DNA from 2 places in the Arthrobacter sp. TmtSoilC48 genome. Region 1 is predicted to be linked to the other one. Evidence: predicted binding sites of a transcription regulator. Region 1 holds the regulator's gene; the other holds the start of a gene.
What was found. Region 1 encodes LexA, which represses DNA repair genes until DNA is damaged. Its sites were predicted from a motif close to TCGAACANNTGTTCGA; they were not measured.

Region 2: a site for LexA is predicted at 5,108-5,123, ahead of AC6I97_RS15300 (LexA family protein). Genes of this name have one in related genera too.

Annotation. Positions count from the first base shown of each region.
Region 1 is NZ_AP046049.1:3,532,512-3,540,023, reverse strand. It holds gene AC6I97_RS16390 (ATP-dependent DNA helicase) at 1-1,148, shown strand, start outside; gene lexA (transcriptional repressor LexA) at 1,158-1,901, opposite strand; gene AC6I97_RS16380 (LysM peptidoglycan-binding domain-containing protein) at 2,258-2,617, shown strand; gene AC6I97_RS16375 (histidinol-phosphate transaminase) at 2,695-3,813, shown strand; gene hisB (imidazoleglycerol-phosphate dehydratase HisB) at 3,860-4,486, shown strand; gene hisH (imidazole glycerol phosphate synthase subunit HisH) at 4,483-5,244, shown strand; gene AC6I97_RS16360 (CG2302 family histidine operon protein) at 5,245-5,403, shown strand; gene priA (bifunctional 1-(5-phosphoribosyl)-5-((5-phosphoribosylamino)methylideneamino)imidazole-4-carboxamide isomerase/phosphoribosylanthranilate isomerase PriA) at 5,438-6,181, shown strand; gene AC6I97_RS16350 (SseB family protein) at 6,181-7,110, shown strand; gene AC6I97_RS16345 (MFS transporter) at 7,164-7,512, shown strand, end outside.
Region 2 is NZ_AP046049.1:3,296,010-3,303,521, forward strand. It holds gene AC6I97_RS15290 (SpaH/EbpB family LPXTG-anchored major pilin) at 103-1,584, opposite strand; gene AC6I97_RS15295 (CLIPPER-2 domain-containing protein) at 1,756-3,720, opposite strand; gene AC6I97_RS15300 (LexA family protein) at 5,137-5,568, shown strand; gene AC6I97_RS15305 (Y-family DNA polymerase) at 5,561-6,859, shown strand; gene AC6I97_RS15310 (hypothetical protein) at 6,963-7,166, shown strand; gene AC6I97_RS15315 (FAD-dependent oxidoreductase) at 7,148-7,414, shown strand; gene AC6I97_RS15320 (NmrA/HSCARG family protein) at 7,372-7,512, shown strand, end outside.

The DNA of each region.
Region 1 (7,512 bases):
CCCTGAACGCGGCCGCCGATCGATTGGACATGGCCATTGCCGGTGTCCCCAACGGACTGCTGCCCAATGGGCTCAACGACGAACAACTGGACTGCCTGGACCAGCTGCGCGATGCCACACGCGCCGCATTGTCCGACTCGAAAACCGACTCTTCAAACGCGGTCGACGGCGGGAGGCAGCTTGCGCGCTCACGGCTCATGCTCATTCTGGAACTGTGCGAGCGGATGCTCGCAGCCAAGGAGAACCGTGAAGTTGTGTGGTTCTCCAGGAACAGCACCTTCGATCCCCAGCAGGGATACTCACCCCCGGACGAGACCGCGCCCGCACTGATCAACATCGCGCCGCTTAGCGTTGCCGGCCGCCTGCGGGAGGGCCTTTTCGCGGGGCACACAGTGGTGCTTACTTCTGCCACGCTGGCCATTGGATCTGCCTTTGAACCCGCAGCCGGTGGCCTGGGGCTTATTGGAGATGGGGCGCCAAGCTGGACCGGGTTGGACGTCGGGTCACCTTTTGATTATCCGAAGCAGGGTGTGCTCTACGTGGCCAAGCACCTGCCCAAGCCCGGCAGGGGCACTTCACCCGAGGCCCTGGATGAGCTTGAAGACCTCATCCGTGCATCCGGTGGGGGAGCCCTGTGCCTGTTCTCATCGCGTCGGGCGGCCGAAGAAGCTGCAGATGCCATGCGCCCGCGGCTGGATGTGGACATCCTCTGCCAGGGGGAATCCACCATGGCAGCACTGGTGAAGCAATTTGCCGATGAACCGGACACCTGCCTCTTCGGCACCATGTCCCTGTGGCAGGGCGTCGACGTCCCTGGCGGTTCATGCCGCCTTGTGGTGATTGACCGCATTCCGTTCCCGAGGCCCGATGACCCGCTGATGACCGCACGCTCACGCGCCGTTGCACAGTCCGGGGGCAACGGGTTCATGGCGGTGTCGGCTACGCATGCGGCAATTCGTCTTGCACAGGGAGCGGGACGCCTCATTCGTTCCACCGGCGACAAAGGCGTGGTGGCCGTCTTGGACTCGCGGCTTTCCACCGAACGGTACGGCGGATTCCTGCGTGCCGCTTTGCCGCCATTTTGGGCAACGACGGACCGCAACGTTGTGCGCGGCGTCCTGGAACGCCTGGGCGCAAAGAAAACGTAGGCGAACTCCCTAGAGGGAGCGCAGTACCGAGACGACCTTGCCCATGATGGTGGCCTGGTCTCCAAGTATCGGTTCGTACTGCGTGTTCTGGGGGAGCAGCCAGGTGTGGCCGTCCCGCTGGCGGAAGGTTTTTACCGTGGCTTCGTCATCCAGGAGTGCTGCCACGATGTCACCGTTGATGGCGTCATTCTGGCGACGGACAACCACCCAGTCACCGTCGCAAATTGCGGCATCGATCATTGAGTCCCCAGCGACCTTCAGCATGAACAGTTCGCCGTGGCCCACCAGTTGCCGGGGCAGGGGCAGGACATCCTCAATAGTCTGGTCGGCGAGGATGGGCCCACCTGCAGCGATGCGTCCTACGAGGGGTACCATCGCGGTGTCGCTGGCGCTGGCCAGTTCCGTCACGGCGAGTCCGCCTGCGCTGCGGAGTGTAGTAGCTGCTTCCACTCCGGGAATTGTCCCGCCGTCAAGGGTCAAAGGCATGAGTACTTCCATGGCGCGGGGGCGCTTGGGATCTCTGCGCAAGTAGCCGAGCTTCTCCAACTGGGAGAGCTGGTGCGTGACGCTGGAGAGGCTCGCGAGACCAACGGTGTCGCCAATTTCGCGCATGCTGGGCGGATACCCGTTGTCATTGACGGACCGCTGGATGGTTTCCAGGATTTTCTTCTGCCGGACAGTCAGGCTTTTGGGACTCTTTTGAGGCTGCTGGCTCCGCAGGGGTGCCCCGCCGCCGGTGGCTTTCGCTGCCATGTTCGCCAATGCCCTTCCGTTCCGCCCGGTCACGGTCTGAAGTGTGCCCGGGGATGTGGGATCCGAAAAAATGTCAGACCCTCCTGTTCCACTGAAACAGTGCCTGTTTCTTCACTCAAACCTAGGCCAGGCACAGGCGTTTATCAAACATTCGTTCTAGCGAGTCTCGACACCGTTCGTTGATAAGTGCTAAAAATGTCATAGCAAGGTTCGAATATGTGTTCTATAAAAGTTGAGCGCGGTTCGGATGTTCGAAGAAAGTGTTCGAACATTCGGGGCCGGGCTCGGCGAACACAAGGAATTGGCAGCCGGCAACGGGCATCCGATGCAGGCAATCGCTCAGAAGGGCTCAGCTCATGTCCGCAATCTCTACGTTCCACGAATTCCGCAACACTCCGGCTCCTGCGCGTCTCCGGCTTACCCAACGCGGCAGGATCGTCTTCTTTGGAATTCCCGTCATGCTGCTCCTTGCCGCGCTGCTGAGCCTTGCCGGCTTCATCAACTCCCCGGCCAAAGCTTCTGATTCCCAAGCCCAGCTGCAGCCGCCGGTGGCAGTTACGGTTACTGTCCAGCCAGGGCAGTCCCTGTGGGGCATCGCCGGTGCGGCCGCGCCGGAGCGGGACCCCCGTGATGTCATCGCGGAAATCATCCAGTTGAACGATCTCCGCGGGGGACGCATCCAGCCCGGCCAGCAGCTGTTCGTTCCCGCCAATTGAGCGGCCAGGGGGCGAGGGGCCAGCGTCTCTGGCGTCACAGTTACTCCGCAGTCGCACCGGCACCTTAAACTGTCTTGGTGAGTGACCAGCTTGAGCGACTTGACCGACTTCCCCTTCGGACCAACCTGCGTGGATTGAGCCCCTATGGCGCGCCGCAGCTTGACGTCCCCATTTTGCTCAACGTCAACGAGAACACCCATGGCGTTCCGGCAGATGTGCAAGCGGCGATTACCCAGGCTGTTGCCGCCGCGGCCACTGGCCTGAACCGGTACCCTGACCGCGAATTCACGGAACTCCGTGAATCCCTTGCCGATTACCTCGGACACGGGCTTTCCGCGGAGAATATCTGGGCAGCCAACGGCTCCAACGAGGTCCTGCAGCAGATTTTGCAGGCTTTTGGAGGTCCGGGGCGTAAGGCGCTGGGATTCCCTCCCACGTATTCCATGTACCCGTTGCTTGCCAGTGGCACGGACACTGAGTATGTCCGTGGGGTGCGGGCTGATGACTATGGCCTGGATGCGGCTTCTGCGGCTGCCCAGGTGCGGGAGACCGGAGCGAATATCGTCTTCCTGTGCTCGCCGAACAACCCCACGGGAACGGGACTGGGCCTGGACGTGGTCGAAGCCGTGTACGAAGCCGGCGAGGCCAGCCAGGCAATCGTCATCGTGGACGAGGCCTACCACGAGTTCGCGCACGACAACACCCCGAGCGCACTGACGCTGCTTCCCGGGCGGGAACGTTTGATCGTCTCGCGCACCATGAGCAAGGCCTTTGCCTTGGCAGGTGCCCGGTTGGGCTACATGGCTGCCGCGCCTGAGGTCACCGATGCCATCAGGCTCGTTCGGCTGCCCTACCACCTTTCAGCCGTCACACAAGCCACGGCCCTGGCCGCCCTGAACCACCGCGAAGCGCTCATGGCCGACGTCGAAGACATCAAGGTCCAGCGGGACCGCATTGTGACCGAGCTCCTCCGAATGGGACTCAAGCCTGCGGCCTCGGACTCAAACTACGTGTTCTTCGGTGGGCTTTCGAACCCGCACGCAGTCTGGCAGGGCTTGCTGGATGCGGGAGTCCTGATCCGCGACGTCGGTATTCCAGGGCACCTGCGGGTGACTGCGGGAACAGAAAAGGAAACAACGGCCTTCCTTGAGGCCCTGGAAGCCCTTCTGGACAGCGCTGCGTCCCAGCCCAACTAAACTTGTCAATAGACCCACCCCATTCTTCGTGTATAAGGACGTCCCAATGAGCGAAACCGGCGCCAAGCCGTCCGCTGACCGCACTGCGCGCATGGAGCGCACCACCAGCGAATCCTCCGTCCTGGTGGAGATCAACCTGGATGGCACCGGTGTCTCGGACATCAGCACCACGGTTCCCTTTTATGACCACATGCTGACGGCGTTGTGCAAGCACTCCCTGATTGACATGACCGTCAAGGCCACGGGTGACACCCACATTGATGCCCACCACACGGTGGAGGATGTGGCCATTACCTTTGGTGAGGTTTTGCGTACCGCCCTGGGCAACAAAGCCGGAATCCGCCGCTTCGGCGAAGCAACGGTTCCTCTGGACGAAGCCTTGGCGCACGCTGTCGTGGATGTTTCGGGACGCCCGTATCTGGTGCACGGAGGGGAACCTGCAGGGCAGGAGTATCACCTGATCGGTGGCCACTTCACAGGTTCGCTGACCCGTCACGTCTTTGAGGCCATCACGTTGCACGCCGGTATCTGCCTGCACATGAACGTCCTCGCAGGCCGGGATCCCCATCACATCGTCGAGGCCCAGTTCAAAGCCTTTGCCCGGGCTCTTCGTTCTGCAGTGGAGTCGGATCCCCGCGTGGAGGGCATTCCATCCACCAAGGGGGCGCTATGAGCGGGCAAATCCTGAAGGACGGCGCGGTTACCGACGCTTCGGCAACCGTCAAGCCGGAGTCGCCCGAAGGCAAGCCCACGGTTACGGTGCTGGATTACGGTTCGGGCAACGTACGTTCGGCTGTTCGCGCCCTTGAGCGTGCAGGCGCCCAGGTGGTTCTTAGCTCCAAGCCTGAGGACGTACTGAATGCCGACGGGCTGCTGGTCCCCGGCGTGGGTGCCTTTGAAACGGTGATGAGGGAACTCAAGGCCGTCGATGCCATCCGCATGATTGGCCGCCGCGTCGCGGGTGGCCGGCCTGTCCTGGCGATCTGCGTTGGGTTGCAGGTCCTATTCGAGGCCGGAGTCGAACACGGAACCGAGTCCGAGGGGATGGCCGAATGGCCGGGCAAAGTTGAGCTCCTTCCCGCCCCCGTGGTTCCCCACATGGGCTGGAACACGGTGGACGTGCCTGAAGGATCCAAGCTATTCGCGGGCGTCGAACAGGAACGTTTCTACTTCGTGCACTCATACGGCGTGCAGGAGTGGAACTTCGACGTCGTCCAGCCCCGGATGGCCCCACCTTTGGTGACGTGGTCCGAGCACGGAGCCCCCTTTATCGCTGCTGTTGAAAATGGCCCCCTGTGCGCCACCCAATTCCACCCCGAGAAATCCGGAGATGCCGGGGCACGCCTCCTGCGCAACTGGGTGGACGGGCTTCGCAAACCTGAAGCCAAGGTGGCACAAGGTCCGGCAGCGGACGATCGTGGTGCAGCCTAAGTGTGGTCGGTAGTGCTTATGGGCCTTGCCGGCGTGCTGGTGGGTGGAGGTATCTCCTTCCATCAGCAGAAGAAGCCACTGTGGGTTTCCGTTTCCTTCTATGTGCTGGCGGGGATGTCCCTGCTTGCCGCCTATCTCCTGACGCTGCCGGGCAACTGAACGCCTCGCGTCCCCATCAACTCCTAGGACACACATGACCACCTCTGCCCAGTCCGTTCTGGAACTCCTCCCCGCCGTCGACATCGTTGATGGCCAGGCAGTCCGCCTGCTGCAAGGCGAGGCAGGCTCGGAAACCAGCTACGGTACGCCTCTGGAAGCTGCCTTGAACTGGCAGAACGCCGGTGCTGAGTGGGTGCACATGGTGGACCTCGACGCCGCTTTTGGCCGTGGCAACAACGCGGACCTCATCAGCGAGGTCGTCTCCCAGCTCAACGTAAAGGTTGAGTTGTCCGGCGGTCTGAGGGATGACGAGTCGCTGGAACGCGCCCTGGATTTGGGCGTGGAGCGGGTAAACCTCGGTACGGCAGCACTGGAGAACCCTGAGTGGACACGGCGTGCCATTGACCGCTTCGGTGACAAGATCGCCGTCGGCCTCGATGTCCGTGGTACCACCCTGGCTGGTCGCGGCTGGACCAAAGAAGGCGGCGACCTCTGGGAAGTTCTTGCCCGCCTGGAGGACGCTGGCTGCGCACGCTACGTGGTCACCGACGTCACCAAAGACGGAACGCTGCAGGGCCCGAACGTTGATTTGCTGCGTCAGATGGTGCAGAAAACGGGTAAGCCCGTGGTGGCTTCAGGCGGTATCTCCAGCCTTGAGGATCTTCGCGTGCTCCGCGAACTCGTGCCCTTGGGCGTCGAGGGTGCCATTGTTGGCAAGGCCCTTTATGCAGGTGCTTTCACTCTGCCCGAAGCCCTGGATGTAGCCGGTCGCCGCTGATGGCTGCTTCACGTCCCACAGATTCCGGCCCGGAGAACCACCCGGGCAGCCGCGATGCCGGACGACGCGAACTTCCGGGCCACATTGCTGCTGCCTTGGCTGGCGCCGGGGGAGCCGCCGACTCCGCGGGGCAACCTTGGGAAGGCCGGAGCCTGAGTGGTGACGATGCCAGGATCCACAATTTCGAAGACGACGACGGCACGGCTGATGCCGGTTACCTCGCCGCCGTTGCTGCACTGCTGAACGGTACGGGCAGTGAGGCAGAGGTCCTGGCTTCACTCGCTACCGCCAGGGTCTTCGTTCCAGTGGTGGCCCAGCTCGCCGTGGAGGCCGAAGGCGTTGGCGGGCTGCACGCGGACAAGCAGGCCGACATGGCATTAGTCACACTTAAGGCGCCTGATGGCCGGAAGGCAATGCCGGTCTTCACCACGGCCGCCGCTCTTGAATCGTGGCATGCAGAGGCCCGGCCCGTAGCTGTTTATGCGGCAAGGGCGGCCCTTTCGGCCGTTTCCGAAGGCGCTCAATTGCTGGTGTTGGACCCCGGTTCAACGTTCACTTTCGTGGTTCGGCGGCCAGCCATGTGGGCGTTGGCTCAGCAGCGGGACTGGACGCCGTCATACCTTGATGATCAACTGGAGTTTGCTCTCGCTTCACAGGCCGAGTCGTTTCCGGCGGTGCGCCGGCTCGAAACACAGGCCGGTGGTGGCGTCGCCTCCCTGACTGCGGACGGCCGCACGGTCCCGGGCGGAGGCGCTGGCCCGGAACTGCGGATAGTGCTGTTCCTTGAGGACGGACTCGACGCCGCTGCCGTCCAATCGCTGGTGGCTGACCTGAACGAGGCGTGGGCGCAGCTGGAATCCTTTGCCGAGGGCGTCGATTCCATTGAAATAAAACTGCAACGTGCGGCGCAGGAGCCTGGGCGGCACTAACGGCAGTACCCGTCCACCGGGGACTGCCCCGGGGGAACAAGAGGAATTAGCCCGTGAACTTCGCTCTCTACAAGGAGATGCTTTCCATCCGCCCTGTCCGGCGGCTCCTGCTGGTGGGCATGGTCGCCCGTATTCCGCATTCAGCGGCTGGCGTGCTCCTGACGCTGCACATTGTCCTGTCGCTGGGGCAGGGCTACGCCGCCGCGGGCGCTGCTGCCGCCGTCATGACCATAGGTATTGCCTTGGGGGCGCCTTGGCGTGGTCGGCGCGTTGACATGGTGGGCCTGCGTAAGGCGCTGATCCCTTCCGTCATCTCGGAAACAGTGATCTGGTCTCTTGTTCCGCATGTCCCGTACGCCTGGCTGCTTCCCTTGGTCTTCGTGGGGGGCTTGTTCACATTGC
Region 2 (7,512 bases), 240 kb from region 1:
AGACTGCAGAAGGGAATGCAAGTGGGGAAGAGCGCGTGGTTGGCGTTCTTCCCCACTTGGGGTTGCTGCGGGGGCCGCGGTAGCGGCGCCCTGCAGTGGGTGTTAGTTGTTGTTGGTGCGGCGGTTGCGGACGAGCATCAGGGCTGCGCCGGCGACGAGGAGGGCTCCTGCTGCGTAGAGGATGCCGGTTCCGACGCCACCGGTCAGCGGCAGTTCAAAGCCGCTGTTGGAGGGGATGTTCTTGACTTGCAGGTCGATCCCGACGCCGGTGGTGGTGCTGTTGATCAGGAAGGAAACCGGCTCGGCGAGCAGTTCGTAGCCTGCCGGGGCGGTGGTTTCCACGAGGTAGTAGGTGCGGTAGTCCGGGGTTCCGGGTGCCACGGCTGCGCCGTTGGCCCAGTCCGAGTAACGCAGGCCCGAGATCGTCAAGGTGCCGTCCGCGGCGACGGTGAAGACGCTCTGGCCGTTGAGGTCTACCGGGTTCGTTCCGGCTTTCGCGTCGGCTTCGTTGGTGTAGACGGAGAACGCGGCACCGGCAAGGGCTGCACCGTTCTCGTTGACCTTCTGCAGGGTCATTTCTCCCCACTTGGTCACGACCGGGGGTGTGACGACCGGGCCGCCGGGCTGGCCCGGGGCGATGGTGAAGCTGGCAGCGTTGGGGTAAACGAGGGCTTCGTTTTCGATTTCACCGATGGTGTTGACCTTGGTGTTGACCATGACCTGCACGCGGGTGTCGGTGTGGGCTGCCAGTTTGGCAAGACCGGCGGGGGTGAAGATGACCGAGACGGTGTTGTTCGCGGCGTCGAAGTTCACGGTGTAGTCCGTGCCCGCGGTCAGGGGTGTGCCGTCAACGAGGGTCGCGGACGCACCGATGTAGGTCAGCTTCTGGTCCAGGACATCCACGATCTTGTAGCCATCGATGACGTCTTCGTTCGGGATGTCACCGGTGATGGTGAAGTCGATCTGGTCCCCGAGCTTCACGTCCGGGGCGTCCGTGACGGTCTTTTCAGCACCGGCAACGGAGTTCTTCGGGTAGACGTGGACGTCGTAGATCCAGTTGTCGTTGTTATCCGGGTCCGTCAACGGCACGGAGACCAGGAACGGGGCCGAGGGTGTCACACCGGCCGGGTAGTTCGTTTCCGTCACCAGGTACAGGCCCACCGGCAAGGCGGTGAACGCTGCGGTGCCGGCAGCGTCGGTGGTCTTCACCTGGGCAGCACCCAGGGTGTACCCGGCGCCGGTGATCGAACCGTTGGGATCGGCCGGGGCGAAGACGCTGGAGAGGTTGTGCGCGGCGTCCCAGCCGGCGTTGGTGGACAGGTCAATGGTGTTGACCTGCTCGATGGTGAACTCGATACCGGCCAACGGTGTCAGGCCGGTCGTGTCCACGGACGTGCCGTTGTTCGGCAGGCCCGTCGGGGTGGAGGGACGTTCGAACTTATGGACCGTGATGGAACCGGTCATGTCCCCGTCAACCAGGGGCGCAGCCGAAGCCGGGGCCACGGAGAAGGACATCGCCAACACCGCCCCGGCAATCGTGGCGGCGGCGGTCTTCCAAAGCCGCCCGGTGTGGTGATTACTCACAGTGTTTTCCTCTTTCATCGTGATGGTTCTTCCTACAGGTGGTACTCGGAGATGGACATGCACCGCCCCGCCCCGCAACACGCACAAGGCCAGGAGGGAACTCTTCTTTAGGTAGTGACCGGCTCGTCCCGGCTCTTCTTTAGGTAGTGACCGGCTCGTCCCGGCTCTTCTTTAGGTAATGGACTCGTGCCGGGTGGTCGTGGATTCCTGCCGGGTAGTAGCGGACTCACGGCGGCGGTTGGCGGCCAGGGCCAGGGCGGCCAGCAACAGGGCCGATCCTGCGGTGGTGAAGGGCCACCAGCCGATGCCGCCGGACTCGGGCAGCTCCAGGGCCGGCACGTCCCGGACCGTGAGCAGGAAGATCCCGTCACCATCGGCGTCGGTACTGGTCACCACCCCACCCGCGGAGCCTTGTCCCGTGGAGCCTTGTCCGAGGGTCACGGTGCCGTTGGTGGCGATGGTGAATTTCACCGGTTCGGCCAGGAGGTTGAACCCGGCCGGGGCGGTGGTTTCTTCAAGCCAGTACGTTCCGGGCTGGATTCCTTCGAGTTGGAACCGGCCTGTTTGCCCCGCCACGGCCGTCACGGTGGGGCTGGCCAGCACGGCACCGGGGGTGCCGGCGTTATCGACGTGCACCGCCCAGGTGGAGCCTGCCATCGGCACCCAGGTCCCGCCGGAGGACTCGCCGATCTTCTCGATCAGGACCTTCGCCGGCGTCACGTGCGTGGTGGTGCAGTCAGGGCCGGCCGCTCCGGAAGAGGGTGCGCAGGTCAGCGGTGGTGTGGTGGTCGCGGTGCCCGTCACGACGTTGACGAGTTGTTCGTTCCACGCCCCGGCTTTGACCAGCACACTGTATTTCAGGGTGGCCGTCTGCCCGGCCGGCAGCGTAAACGCCGCCGTGGTCAGCACCGTGGAGGGTGGTACGGGGTTGGCCACCGGCACGGGTGCTCCGGTGCCGATGACCAGGGTCGCTGACCCGGACACGAACGTCGCGTCATCCAGGACCTCTGCCAGGTCGTCCTTCAGCACGACCCCGGTGATGGTGCCGCTGATACTGGACGCCGTCACCGTGTACACGATGGTCTGGCCAGGGCTCACGGACTGGTTTGCGGGAACGGACCCGTTGACCGTGGCGCTCTTCTTGATCTTCCACGCAGCCGGCGCGGTGACCTGCGCATCATCGGTTGCCGAGACAGGCAACCCCAGGGGCGGGTTCCCGGTGACCTTCGCCGTGTTGGTCACCAACCCCGTGGTCACATCCGAGGCCGTGACCACATACGTTGCGGTCGCCGTCACGGACTGCCCCGGCAAAAGGATCCCCGGAAGGCCAGGCCAGGCATACGACAAAGCCGACATGGTGCCCGTTCCGGAGAACTGGGTTTCGGTGATCACCACCGAGGTCAGCGTCACGTTGCCCGTGTTCTTCGCCACGAACGTGTATGTGGCCGTTTCACCGGCCACCAGCGTGGTCTTGTTCACCGTTTTCACCAACGTGATCGCCGGAGCAGACGAGGGAGCAACAGTAAAGAGGTAATCCTCCACCTCACCGGAATCCGATGCACCGATCGGGACCTGGACCTGGGCGGTGGTGTAACCGATCCGGAACCGCGCATACGTCGTCCCCGCACCCACCCCGGCAGGGACCACCCAGGTCAGCGTCGCCGACGTCGCACCGGCCACGAACGAGGCACAGGCCCGCTCGGTAGCGCTGTCGAAAAGCCCGTTCCTGTTGAAATCAATCCACCCACACGTCGTGCCCGGCTTGCTCGCCCCGCTGATCGCCACCGTCGTGGAATAACCGGTAGAACCCTGCACCATCGGAGCCAGCGTCACGCCGTCGTCCATCAGGTCCAAAGCCGCCGTCGCACCCGCATTCGGCGAAACCGTGCCGTTCGCCACCGACGCGTTGTCCTCCGTGACATTCGCCCCCAACGTCACATCCGACAGATCCGCCCGCGCAGCGTTGTTTTGATCGTAAGTAGCAGGCGCATCACCAAAATCCTGCGGAACAGTCACCGCCATGACGAAGTTGTCCGCGTTATGGTTTGGATCTTGGGCGTCGTTGATCGTGTATGGCGGAAGCGCGCTGGTGGTCTGGACAAAGACCGCGCTGATATCGAACGTCAACGAGGTCACAATGCCATTGATACGGACAGACCCACAGGCCGCAGTCGCTTGGGCATTTACAGGCTGAGGATCGTTCGTTTGGGTGGTCGTCGCGCACCGAGTACCTGCGTTGTCGTTAGTGGCCGTAATGGCATTTCCCGACACGCTAAGGTTTCCACCGGAAAGCTTGGTCATCGTCAAGCCCGCGGTTGCGAGATTCAACACGGCGTGGAGCTGGGACTGGCGGTCGACAGGTCCTTTCTTGTTTTCGTACCAAGTCACGTTTCCACCGAGGCCAGCGATGTTGAGCACTGGATTCCTCACGGGCTGGCTAAACGCGATCGTGACCGTCCCCAAGCCGCTACAGGGACCGGTTGCCGCGCAATTATTGACCGCGTTGGTAGCGAATTCAACAGCCGGGGACCCAGTCCCAATGTTTTGTGAGAAATCAGAGGCCACATATCCACGGCTGCCCATCGTTGACTGTCCCACGAGGTCAGTCAGTCCGGATTGATCATAGGTGGCCGTAAGACCGGATCCTGGCATCGTCAAAATAGCCGCTCCGCCGGTAACGTTTGCCTGGTTGGTTGCTACTTCGTAGGCGTGAGCTGATGGACTTAGGTGGAGCACCCCCATTGAAAGTGCGCCAAAAACGACCATTAATACGGCAACGAAGGCTGTTATTTTCCCAAGCAGATACTTCAAGGGATTCTCTCCAATGAACAGTGACCGACAGACCCCACAGCCGACGGCCAAACATATGTTGCGGAGCCTGACCGATTGCGTCCGGCAAGGTCGGGTCTCCAGTCAAAGGAGTGCGGGATTGGAAAAGTTCATGTCGCGAAAAGCGAAAACTCTTTGAGAAGCTCGGGGCTCCCCAGGAAGGCGACCGGGCCGGAACTCGGACCTTCTGGCAGGATCCTGAGCTGGCCGGAAGAGGCTGTCATCTGGAACAACAGCCTGGTGGACTTTGATGCCCTCCAGCGCAGGATGGTTACTGCCAAAGCCGAACTACCGGCTCTGCCGCATCACCTGCCGGCAACCTTCGCAGCCTTCGATGTCCCGGAGTGCTGGATGAAATCACCACCGAGGAAAGCTTTCTGAGAAAACGCGTCACTACCCTCTGCTAACGCGCACTACGTAGACGCGGGGCTCAAAGGCCACGGACTCTCTGTTGGCAAAACAGACTGTGGCCTTCCGGCCCCCGTCACAAGCGCACCGCCTGCACAGTTTGTCCGGACTGAGTACGCATGTCAGTGCGTACGCACGTTGGACAGGGGGACAACCCCCCGTCCTGGCCAACGTGCAGTGTGGCCGGTCACCTCCGGTTGGCCGGTCACACACCCCCCGGGCATAAGGCACCGAATGCGACTTGGTGGAGTCCCTATTCTGTCGGTGGAACGGCGTACACTTTAATTCGAACATATATTCGAAAAAAGGTGTGTTGTGGGCGTGATAGTTGGCCCCCGTGTGATAGATGCGGGACTCTCTCTGGTAGCTGTACTGATGGCACCGGTAGCGGTTGCTGCTGGCTACCCCTCACCGGCCCAGGATTACTTCGACGGTCGCATTGACCTGAACGAGCACCTGATCAAGGACGTGACCAGTACCTTCATTGTCCGAGTCACCGGGCAGTCCATGCAGCAGGCCGGCATCAGCGACGGCGATGAGCTGATCGTCAACCGCGCACTGGAGCCCAAGGACGGATCTGTCGTTGTCGCTGTTCTTGACGGCGAGCTGACCATCAAGAGGCTGAGGATCACTGCCCACGGTGTCGTCCTGCAGGCCGACAACCCGGACTTTCCTGACATCAAGGTTCCAGCGCTCTCGGACCTGACCATCTGGGGCGTTGCGACACGGTGTTTGCACCATGTCTAAGCCCGCAATCATGCGCCGGATGCAGGAGATAGCGCATGTGGACGTGAACTGCTTCTATGCCTCAGCCGAGCGTGTCTTCAATCCCGCACTGGAGGGTAAACCGCTCATAGTTCTCTCCAACAACGACGGCTGCGCGGTCACCCGTTCACCGGAAGCCAAGCGTCTGGGCATTGGGCTCGGCGAGCCGTGGTTCAAACTGCGCCCCCGGGCCAAGGAATGGGGCCTGGTGGCCCTGTCCAGCAACTACGAACTGTACGGGGACATTTCAGCCAGGGTCATGGAGCTGCTGGGCAGGTATTCAGCCTGGCTGGAGGTCTACTCCATCGACGAAGCATTCCTGGGCGTCAAGGGTGAACCCGATGAGCTGCTGCAGCTGGGCCGGACGATGAAAGAAGCCTGCAGGCGCCACGTCGGCGTGCCTGTCTGTGTGGGCATCGCGCCCACGAAAACGCTGGCCAAGCTGTGCAACAAATGGGCCAAGAAGAACCCTTGGTTCGATGGCGTCTGCCGCTGGCAATCTGTACCCGTCGAGCAACGGGAAGCACTCATGGCGAAGCTGTCGGTGATCGAAATCTGGGGCGTGGCCACCAGACTCACCAAGCGCCTGAACGCGATGGGAATCTTCTCGATCCTGGACCTCACCCGGGCTAATCCTGTGGCGATCCGCGACAAGTTCTCCATTGTCATGATGCGCACAGTTCTGGAGCTGCAAGGCACTCCGTGCATTCCCATGGAGGAAGAACGCATCGGCCGGGACCAGCTGATCTTCTCGCGGTCCTTCTCCACACCAATCACAACCGGTGCCGGATTGCGGCAGGTCATGAGCGTCTACGCGCAGATGGCCAGTGCCCGCTTGGCCAAGCATGACCTGCAAGCCAAAGTTCTCACCGCGTTCGCAGCAACGTCGCACTTCAACCCAAACGAAAAGTCCTTCCCGTCGGTGTGTTTGGCGCTGCCGATGCCCACCGCTGATCCTGTGCTCCTGACCAGGGCAGCCCACGCCCTACTCCCCCAGGTCCACGAGGGAGTGAAGTACGTCCGCGCCGGGATCATGGTCACCGACCTCCGCCCGACCGGTAATCAGAAGCCCCTGGAATTGTTCGAGAACCCGCACGAAGAACGCGGCATCGGCATCCTCGTCGAAGAGGTCAGCAAACGATACGGCCGTGGCTCCATTGGACTGGGCCATGCCGGCATCAAAAACGGGCCGGACTGGTCCATGAAACGCGACATGCTCTCCCCCAGATACACCACCCACTGGGACGAACTCCCCCTCGTCAAAGCCGCCTGACCGGCAGCAACAACAGAAAGGAAACCGCAGTGGCTCTTGCACCCGAAGCCGGCACCGCGTAGCTGTCGGCGCCGGGGACGTCGCCAGCGTTGAGTACTGGCAGGTGCAGGCTCGACCATCTGGAGCCCAGGCAGAGCTGCATACGTTCACGCTGCGGCGGGAGCCGCCGGCCACCGGATGGCAGCTCTATTCCCGTTCCCGGGCAGCTGTGGGAGCGGGCCTGGCCTGCCTGAGTGCAGCGCGGAAGCTGGTTGAGGCCGATGCGAGCGCTTGGATCCAGTACGGTGGTTGCTCGCTCCAGCCGTAGGCCAGATCCACTGGACAGGCGCACAGACCACAACAGTCTGGAGCGGCTACATGGATGGCGCCGCCCGCTCCGGCCGCCGAGCCGCCGAGCCGCCGATGAAATCCTCGAAAAACTCTCGCAACCGGCGCTCTCATCCGCCCGGACGGGGCGTGGGCTGTTCCTTCCGCCCCGGGTCAAATCCTCGGCCCGAATGGGATACTGAGCTATGGTTTTTTCGTCGGGCAGGGGCACTCCGGGTGTGGTGGTAGTGGTCGGTGCGACCGGCCGGCAGGGATCGGCCGTGGTCCGTCACCTCCTCAAAGACGGTTGGCAGGTGCGCGCCCTGACCAGAAATCCGTCCAGTGAC